2 regions of the Cellulosimicrobium sp. So1_17 genome follow, and region 1 is predicted to be linked to the other one. Evidence: predicted binding sites of a transcription regulator. Region 1 holds the regulator's gene; the other holds the start of a gene.

Region 1 (4,413 bases):
GACAGGGCGGAGACACCGTTCGCGGTGAGCCCGAGGATCGGTGCGATCTCTGCGGGCGGGAGGTTCTCGACCTCCGTGTACCAGAGGACGGCGCGCCACCGCTCGGGGAGCTCGGCATAGGCCTTCGCGACGATCGATCGCTCGAAGCCCTCGAGCGTGGGGTCCTCCGTCGAGGCCATCGGCCCGAACGCGGACTCGAAGGTCCGCTCGTCGTCCGTGGGCTGGGTGCGCCGGGCACCGTTGACGAGGTCGTAGGACAGCCGGCGGACGACGGTGAAGAGGTAGGCGCGGAACGTGACGTCCGGTCCGCCACCGTTCTGCAGGACCGAGAGCGTGCGGGCGAACGCGTCGGAGACGACGTCGTCGGCGTCGACCGTCGAGCGGACGTACTGCCGTGCCACGGAGTGCGCCGCGGCCGCGTGCCTCTCGTACAGGGCACCGTAGGCGCTCGGGTCGCCACCGCGCACGGCGGTGATGAGCTCGGCGTCGCTCAACGCCTCGCCCCACACCTGTGTTCGCGCCTCAGTCATGCCACCGCCCTGGACTTCGTCCTGCTGCAGCAAGACGTACGACGGTGCTCATGGTAGACGCCTGTCCAGGTTCCAGGGAGGGGGTCCAGCAGATCCACCCCGCAGGGGGGTGAACCGTCCCGCTTCGTCCCGTCTTTACCCGCTACCCGGAGTCTGTTTCACCCGCTGCAGCACCTCACCGAAGATTCTCGTCGAAACCGCGTCATGAGGGAGCCTCCCGAGCGTCTCATGTACATGGAACACATCCAGGGGTACGCCGCGCCTGCCCCGGAGCTGTTGCGCGAGGCCTGGCGCGAGAGGAGCGTCGAGACCGTCTGGCTGCGCCCCGGCGACTGGTACCACCCCGCCGTCGACGCGCTGACCGAGGCCGTGGTCGAGCGGAACGACGTCTCCCCGGCCGCGGAGCGGCTGGGGCAGGCCCGCGGCGAGGCCGGCGTCGGCATCGGCGAGGCGATCGACGACGTGGCGTGCCTGTACCGCTCGCACGACCGCGAGCCCGACCTCGAGCTCCTGCGCGCCGTCGCGGTCGGGTGGGCGGAGGGCTACGCCGCGACCCCGGTCTCGCCGGAGGTCCTCGACCCGGAGTCCGGTCTCGCGACGCCGCAGTACCTGACGCACCGGCTCCGGGAGACGTACGGCGCGGCGCAACGCTCGGGCGTCCCCGTCGGCGACACCCACGGGCTGCTCGTGGTGGACGTGGCCGTCGACGACCTGACGGGGTGGCAACGCTTCGCCCGGTCGGCGGCGATGGGTCGTGCGCTCACGCAGACCTTCGGGGACGGGCACCCCATGGCGTCGCTCGGCAACGGGTTGTTCGTCGTCCTCGGTGAGCGCCTCGTCGACGGCGAGGCGGTCCGGGCAGAGCTGCGCCGTCGCATCGAGCGCACCGGGCTCTCGCTCGGCGTCTCCGCGATCCTGCGCCGCCCGCCGCGCCTGTGGACCGAGCCGCTGCCGGGGACCCACGCGGCCGCCGTCGCGCTGCTCGACACGCTGCAACGCTGAGGCGAGACGGCCGGGCGCGACGACGCCCCGGCCGGGCGGGCGAGCGCTCGGTCCGGGGCGTCCGGGGGTGGGGCGTCACTGCGGTCCGGTGGGTGACCCGACCGCCGGCGAAGAGGCCCGCGCGTCAGCGCGGGGTGAAGGTCAGGCAGTCCGCGCTGATCTCGCTCGACGGGCCCGCACCGACGCGGATCGACGGGGCCGAGCACTCGAGCGACTCGTTGTGGACGCACTCGGTCCGCTGGCACGCGCCGACGTGGGCGAGGACCTTCTCGAGCCCGCCCTTGGTGCCGAGCGGGATGAAGGTCGCGCACTCCGCGTCGCCGACGTGGCCGGCGATGGTCACGGCGCCAGCGTGGCACCCGTGGTCGTGGTTGTACCCGCACCCGTCGATGGAACACTCGACGACCTGGGGCATCTCCATGAGGCTGCTCATCGTTGTCTCCTCGCTCCGAGGACCCGGGGGGCCGGGCTTCCGTTCTCCACGGTATTCCCGGAATTCCCCGGTGTATAGCAAGCAAGGCCTCACTAACAATTCCTCGAAGAATGCTCTTTAGCGCACGTCATTCTTTCGAAATTGTCGCGGCCGGGCGCGGCGGAGCTCAGTCCGCAGGACCCGCCGGACGCCAGATGACGAGCGCACGCGCCTCGGCGTGCTCGGCGAACGTCTCGCGCAGCGCGTCGTCGACGCCACGGCGCACGCTGCGGCCGCGCGGCACCACGACGACGTCGCCGCTCGCCGCCGCGGCGAACACCCGCCCGCCCGGCTCGACGCGGGCCGAGAGCGCCTCGAGCCGGCGCTCGAGGCGCTCGACCTGCGACTCCAGGGCGAGGATCCGCTGGATCCCGGCGAGGTTGATGCCCTCGTCGTGGCTGAGGCGCTGCACCTCGCGCAGCTTCGCGACGTCGCGCAGCGAGTAGCGGCGTCCGCGCCCGGCGGCGCGGCGCGGCACGACGAGCCCGAGGCGGTCGTACTGGCGCAGCGTCTGCGGGTGCATGCCCGCGAGCGTCGCCGCCTGGGAGATGACCAGGACGGGCGCGTCCTCGGGGACGCCCTGCCCCTCGCGCGACGCCATCCCCGTCACTCCGCCGCCTGGCGCGCGAGGTCCGCGCGCACGTCGTGCCCGTCGGTCTCCGCGGCGAACGCCTCGACGGCCTCGCGCGCAGCCTTCGACAGCTTCTGCGGGACGGCCACCTGGACCGTCACGAGCAGGTCGCCCGTGCCCTTGGCGGTCTGCACCCCGCGCCCCTTGACGCGCAGGGTCCGGCCCGACGGCGTGCCCGCCGGCACCTTGACCTTGACCGTGGACCCGTCGAGGGTCGGCACGGAGATCGTCGCGCCGAGCGCGGCCTCCGCGAACGTCACGGGGACGCTCACGCGCAGGTTGGTCCCGTCGAGCGCGAACACGGGGTGCGGCGTGACGCGCACGGTGACGACGAGGTCACCGGCCGGTCCCCCGGCGCTGCCCGGGCGCCCCTTGCCGCGCAGGCGGATCTTCTGTCCGTCCCGCACACCGGGCGGGATGCGCGTCGCCACCTGGCGGCCGTCGACGGTGAACGTGACGGTCGAGCCCTCGACCGCCTGCCGGAAGGGCAGCGTCGTCGCGGCGGCGACGTCGGCCCCGGCCTGCGGCCCGCCGAAGCCCTGGCCTGCGAACCGCTGGCCCCCGCCCCCACCGCCGAACATCGACCCGAGGATGTCCTCGAACCCGGCGCCGCCCTGGCCACCGGTCGAGTAGCGCACGCGCCCTCCGCCCGGGGCGCCGCCGAACATCCCGCCGAACACGTCCTCGAAGCCGGCGCCGCCGGCGCCGCCCGGACCCGCGGAGAACCGGGCACCGCCACCCGCCATCGCCCGGATCGCGTCGTACTGCTCGCGCTCCTTCGGGTCGGACAGGACGGCGTAGGCCTCGCCGATCTCCTTGAACTTCGCCTCCGCCGCGTCGTCACCCGGGTTCTGGTCGGGGTGGTACTGGCGGGCGAGCTTGCGGTACGCCTTCTTGAGCGCGGCGTCGTCGGCGTCCTTGGGGACGCCGAGCACGGCGTAGAAGTCCTTCTCCATCCAGTCCTGGCCGGTCACGGCGCCTCCCTCCGGGTCGTGTCTCGTGTGCTCGTGGGTCTGTCCTTCGTGCGGTGCTGCGGGTGCTTCCGGTCGTGATCGTCCCGTGCCCGACGACGGGGCGCACCTTCGCGCGGAAGGTGCGCCGCGCCGTCGGGCACGAGGGTGGTGCTACTCCGGGCCGACGACGGAGACGCGTGCGGCACGCACGACGCGCTCGCCGATGCGGTAGCCCGGCTCGATCACGAGGTTGACCGTGGTGGCCGTGGCCCCGGGCTCGGTCTGGTGCATGAGCGCCTCGTGGACGGTCGGGTCGAACTCCTCGCCGACCGTCCCGTAGCGCTGGACGCCGAACCGCTCGAGGCTCGCGTCGAGCTTGTCCGCGATCGCGGCGAACGGGCCCGTGAGCTCGCCGTGCTGGCGGGCGCGGTCCACGTCGTCGAGCACGGGCAGGAGCGCGGTCAGCACGTCCTCCACGCCCTTGGCGCGCGCGGCCTCCTGGTCGCGCAGCGCCCGGTTGCGGTAGTTCGTGAAGCTCGCGCGCTCGCGCTGGAGCGACTCGAGGTGCTGCGCCGCCTCGGCCTTCGCGGCCAGGACGGCGGCGTCGACCTCGGCCTCGCCCGAGGGCTCGAAGTCGAGCCCTTCGAGCGGGTCGGTCCCCGTCTCGTCGCCGGCACCGGCCGACGCGTCGGACGCGGGACCGGCCGCCGGGCCGGCCCCGGCCGCGCTCTCGCGCGGCCGGGCGGTCTCCGGGTCGACCTTGCGCTTGTCGGTGAACTGGAAGGGCTTGTCCTCGGGACCCTGACCGGTCTCGCCGGCCTGCTC
Region 2 (4,413 bases), 1.2 Mb from region 1:
AACCGTCACCGCCCTCAGGCGGTCAGCACCTCCGTGGCCAGGGTGAGGCCCCCGCCGTCGGGATCGCGGTCCACGCGCACGACGTCTCCGTCCGCGACGTCGCCCGCGAGGAGCATTCGCGCGAGGCGGTCGCCGATCTCGCGCTGCACGAGGCGGCGCAGCGGGCGCGCGCCGTAGGCGGGGTCGAAGCCCTCGAGCGCGAGCCACTCGCGCGCGGCGGGCGACACGTCGAGCGTGATCCGGCGGTCGGCGAGGCGCGCCGCGAGGTGCGCCACGCTGAGGTCCACGATCCGGCCGAGCTCCTCAAGGTTCAGCGGGTCGAACACGATGACGTCGTCGAGGCGGTTGAGGAACTCCGGCTTGAAGCTGGCCCGGACGGCGCTCATGACGGCCTCGTGCTTGGCGGAGTCCTCGAGCAGCGGGTCCACGAGGAACTGCGAGCCCAGGTTCGACGTGAGCACGAGGATGACGTTGCGGAAGTCGACGGTGCGGCCCTGGCCGTCGGTGAGACGGCCGTCGTCGAGCACCTGGAGCAGGATGTCGAAGACCTCGGGGTGCGCCTTCTCGACCTCGTCGAGCAGCACGACCGAGTACGGCCGACGGCGCACGGCCTCGGTGAGCTGGCCACCCTCCTCGTAGCCGACGTAGCCCGGGGGCGCGCCGACCAGGCGGGCGACGCTGTGCTTCTCGGAGTACTCCGACATGTCGATGCGCACCATGGCGCGCTCGTCGTCGAACAGGAAGTCCGCGAGCGACTTCGCGAGCTCGGTCTTGCCGACGCCCGTGGGGCCGAGGAAGAGGAACGAGCCCGTGGGACGGTCCGGGTCGGCGACGCCCGCACGCGCGCGCCGGACGGCGTCGGACACCGCGGACACCGCGGAGCGCTGCCCGATGAGGCGCTCGCCGATGACCTCCTCCATGTGGAGGAGCTTCTCGGACTCGCCCTGGAGCATGCGGCCCGCCGGGATGCCGGTCCACGCCGAGACCACCTCGGCGATCTCGTCCGCACCGACCTTGTCCGCGATCATCGGCGCGGTGTCCGCTCCGCCGACCGCGTCGGCCGCGCCCTCGGCGGCCTCGGCGCGCTCCGCCTCGTCCACCTCGCGCTGCACCTGCGGGATCTCGCCGTACTGCAGGCGCCCGGCGGTCTCGAGGTCGCCCTCGCGGATCGCGCGCTCGACCTGGACGCGCAGCTCGTCGAGCTTCGCGCGCAGGTCGCCGACGCGGTTGTGCCCGGCCTTCTCGGCCTCCCACCGCGCGGTGAGCGACGCGAGCTCCTCCCGGCGGTCGGCGAGGTCGGCACGCAGCCGCTCGAGGCGCTCGAGGCTCGCGGGGTCGGTCGACTCGGAGAGCACGACCTCCTCCATCTCGAGACGTGTCACCGCGCGCTGCAGCTCGTCGACCTCGACGGGCGACGAGTCGAGCTCCATGCGCAGGCGCGACGCGGCCTCGTCGACGAGGTCGATCGCCTTGTCGGGGAGCTGGCGGCCGGGGATGTACCGGTCGGACAACGATGCGGCGGCGACGAGCGCGGAGTCCGCGATCGTCACCTTGTGGTGCGCCTCGTACCGCTCCTTGAGGCCGCGCAGGATCGCGACCGTGTCCTCGACGGACGGCTCGCCGACGAAGACCTGCTGGAAACGGCGCTCGAGCGCCGGGTCCTTCTCGACGTGCTCGCGGTACTCGTCGAGCGTCGTGGCGCCGACGAGCCGCAGCTCGCCGCGGGCGAGCATGGGCTTGAGCATGTTGCCCGCGTCCATCGCGCCCTCTCCACCTGCGCCGGCGCCCACGACGGTGTGCAGCTCGTCGATGAAGGTGACGACCTCGCCGTCGGACGAGCGGATCTCCTCGAGCACGGCCTTGAGCCGCTCCTCGAACTCACCGCGGTACTTCGCGCCCGCGACCATGCTCGCGAGGTCCAGGGAGATGAGCCGCTTGCCCTGCAGGGACGTGGGGACGTCGCCGGCGACGATGCGCTGCGCGAGGCCCTCGACGACGGCCGTCTTGCCGACGCCGGGCTCCCCGATGAGGACGGGGTTGTTCTTCGTGCGGCGCGACAGCACCTGGACCACGCGGCGGATCTCGGAGTCGCGGCCGATGACGGGGTCGAGCCTGCCGTCGGCGGCCGCGGCCGTGAGGTCGGTGCCGTACTGCTCGAGCGCCTTGTAGGTGCCCTCGGGGTTGGGGCTCGTGACACGTGCGCTCCCCCGGACCGCGGGCAGCGCGGAGCGCAGCGCGTCCGCCGGGGCGCCGGCCTGCTGGAGGATCGTCGCGGCCTGCGACGAGCCCGCGGCCAGACCGATGAGCAGGTGCTCGGTCGAGACGTACTCGTCGCCGAGCCCCTGCGCCTCCTTCGAGGCGTTCTCGAGCACGGCCGAGGTCGCCCGCGACGGCTGGGGCTGCGCGACGGCGGAGCCGCTCACCGTGGGCAGCGCGACGAGCGCGGCGCGCAGCCGCTGGCCGATCGCCTGCTTGTCCGCGCCGACGGCGTCGAGCAGCCCGACGGCGACGCCGCCGTCCTGGGCGAGCAGCGCCGCCAGGAGGTGGGTCGGCTCGAGCTGGGGGTTGCCCGCAGCGGTGGCGGTCTGGATCGCGTCGCCGATCGCCTGCTGCGACATCGTGGTGAACTTCGTCTCCATCGGGGCTCCGGTGGTTGATCAGGGAACAGGGTCTGACCAGTGGAACGGTCCTCAAGTTGAGTGTATTCCGCTCAACTTGGCTCGCCCGCCATGCGCACGGCCCTGCGGGCCGGGACGGATGAAGTCTCCGGACGTTCGTCTCAAATCGGCATCGACCCTCGCCCCCGCCGCGGATCCGCGACATGCTGGACAGGTGAACCCCTCGCCACTGCGCAAGCGACTCGGACTCGGCGCCCTCCTCGCCACCCTTGCACTGTTCCTCGCCGGGTGCATGAGGATCGACATGGACCTCACGCTCAACGAGGACGACACGGCCGACGGCACGATCGTCATGGCGATCTCCGACGAGACGGCCGAGGCGCTCGGCCAGGACCCGCAGGCGCTGTGGGACCAGATGGGCTCGGAGATGGAGGGCGAGCTCCCGCCCGGTGCGACCCAGGAGCCCTACGCCGAGGACGGCTACACCGGCACGCGGATGACCTACACCGGTCAGCCGATCTCCGACATGTCGACGGGCGCCACGGACGAGCTCTCCATCACGCGCGAGGGCGACGAGTTCGTGGTGAGCGGCTCGATGGACATGTCCGACGAGGAGATGGGCATGGACGGGACCGATCCGGAGTCGGACGAGATGACCCGCCAGATGATGGAGGGCTTCGAGGTCAGCATCTCCATCACGTTCCCCGGTGAGGTCGCGGAGACCAATGGCGAGGTCGACGGCAACACCGTGACCTGGACCCCCGTGATCGGCGAGGTCACCGAGCTCTCGGCCCGCGGGTCGGCCGTTGCCGGGGGCGCCGCGGCGGACCCGGGCGACGGGACCACGGACGGCTCGACCGACGGCTCCGACGACGGCACGGACGACGGCACCACGGGCTCGTCCGCGGACTCGGACGGCGACGAGGGCTCCGGCTTCCCCTGGTGGGTCCTCGGCCTGGTCGGCGGGCTCCTCCTGCTCGCGATCATCGGCCTCGTGCTCTGGCTGGTGCTGCGCAAGAAGCCGGACGCGCAGGACGGTGACGCGGGACTCGCCCAGGGCGGCTACCCGGGTCAGCCCGGCGCGCCGCAGGGTCAGTACCCGGGCCAGTACCCGGGCCAGCCGGGTCCCCCGCAGGGCCAGTACCCCGGTCAGCCCGGCCAGTACGCCGGTCAGCCGGGTCAGTACCCCGGTCAGCCGGGCCAGTACCCCGGCCAGCCGGGTCAGCAGCCGCCCGCCGCCTACCCCGGGCAGCAGGGCCAGCCTGGCCAGTACCCCCCGCAGCAGGGCGGCTACCCCGGTCAGCAGGGCCAACCCGGCCAGTACCCGCCGCAGCAGGGCGGATATCCCGGCCAGCAGCCCGGCCCGCAGGGTCAGCAGCCCGGCCCGCAGGGGCAGCAGCCCGGCCCGCAGGGGCAGTACCCGCCCGCGCCGGGCCAGCAGCCCGGCCGTCCGGGTACCCCGCAGGGCCCGTACGCGCCGCCGCAGGGCCAGCAGCCCGGATACCCCGGCGCACCCGGGCACCCGCAGCAGGCACCGACGACTCCGTACCAGCAGGGCCCGGCCACCACGCAGCCGCTGCCTCCGCAGCCCGGACCGGTGCCGCCCGCCCCGACCCAGCCGCTCCCGCCGCAGCCGGGCGCCGCGGCGTCGGACCCCGGTCGCACGGGGCCCGGCAACGACGACGGTGACGACGAGATCGACGACGCGACGCGGCTCCGCCCGCCGACCTGACGCCTAGCCTGTTCCGCGAGGTAGTACGGCAGGTCGCGAGGTAGAACCCGGCGGGTTCTACCT

Evidence for each region. The regulator HspR, encoded in region 1, represses chaperone genes until heat shock. The targets are predictions, from matches to a motif close to AAGTTGAGTCNNNNNGACTCAACTT.
Region 2: clpB (ATP-dependent chaperone ClpB) is a predicted target of HspR. The motif match lies at 2,693-2,717, and genes of this name have one in related genera.

The regions. Positions count from the first base shown of each region.
Region 1 covers NZ_CM143702.1:3,633,692-3,638,104, reverse strand. The annotation lists gene ACZCLJ_RS16050 (sigma-70 family RNA polymerase sigma factor) at 1-530, opposite strand, end outside; gene ACZCLJ_RS16045 (hypothetical protein) at 735-1,532, shown strand; gene ACZCLJ_RS16040 (DUF1540 domain-containing protein) at 1,657-1,965, opposite strand; gene ACZCLJ_RS16035 (heat shock protein transcriptional repressor HspR) at 2,132-2,605, opposite strand; gene ACZCLJ_RS16030 (DnaJ C-terminal domain-containing protein) at 2,611-3,609, opposite strand; gene grpE (nucleotide exchange factor GrpE) at 3,760-4,413, opposite strand, start outside.
Region 2 covers NZ_CM143702.1:2,422,448-2,426,860, forward strand. The annotation lists gene clpB (ATP-dependent chaperone ClpB) at 15-2,639, opposite strand; gene ACZCLJ_RS10710 (LppM family (lipo)protein) at 2,833-4,350, shown strand.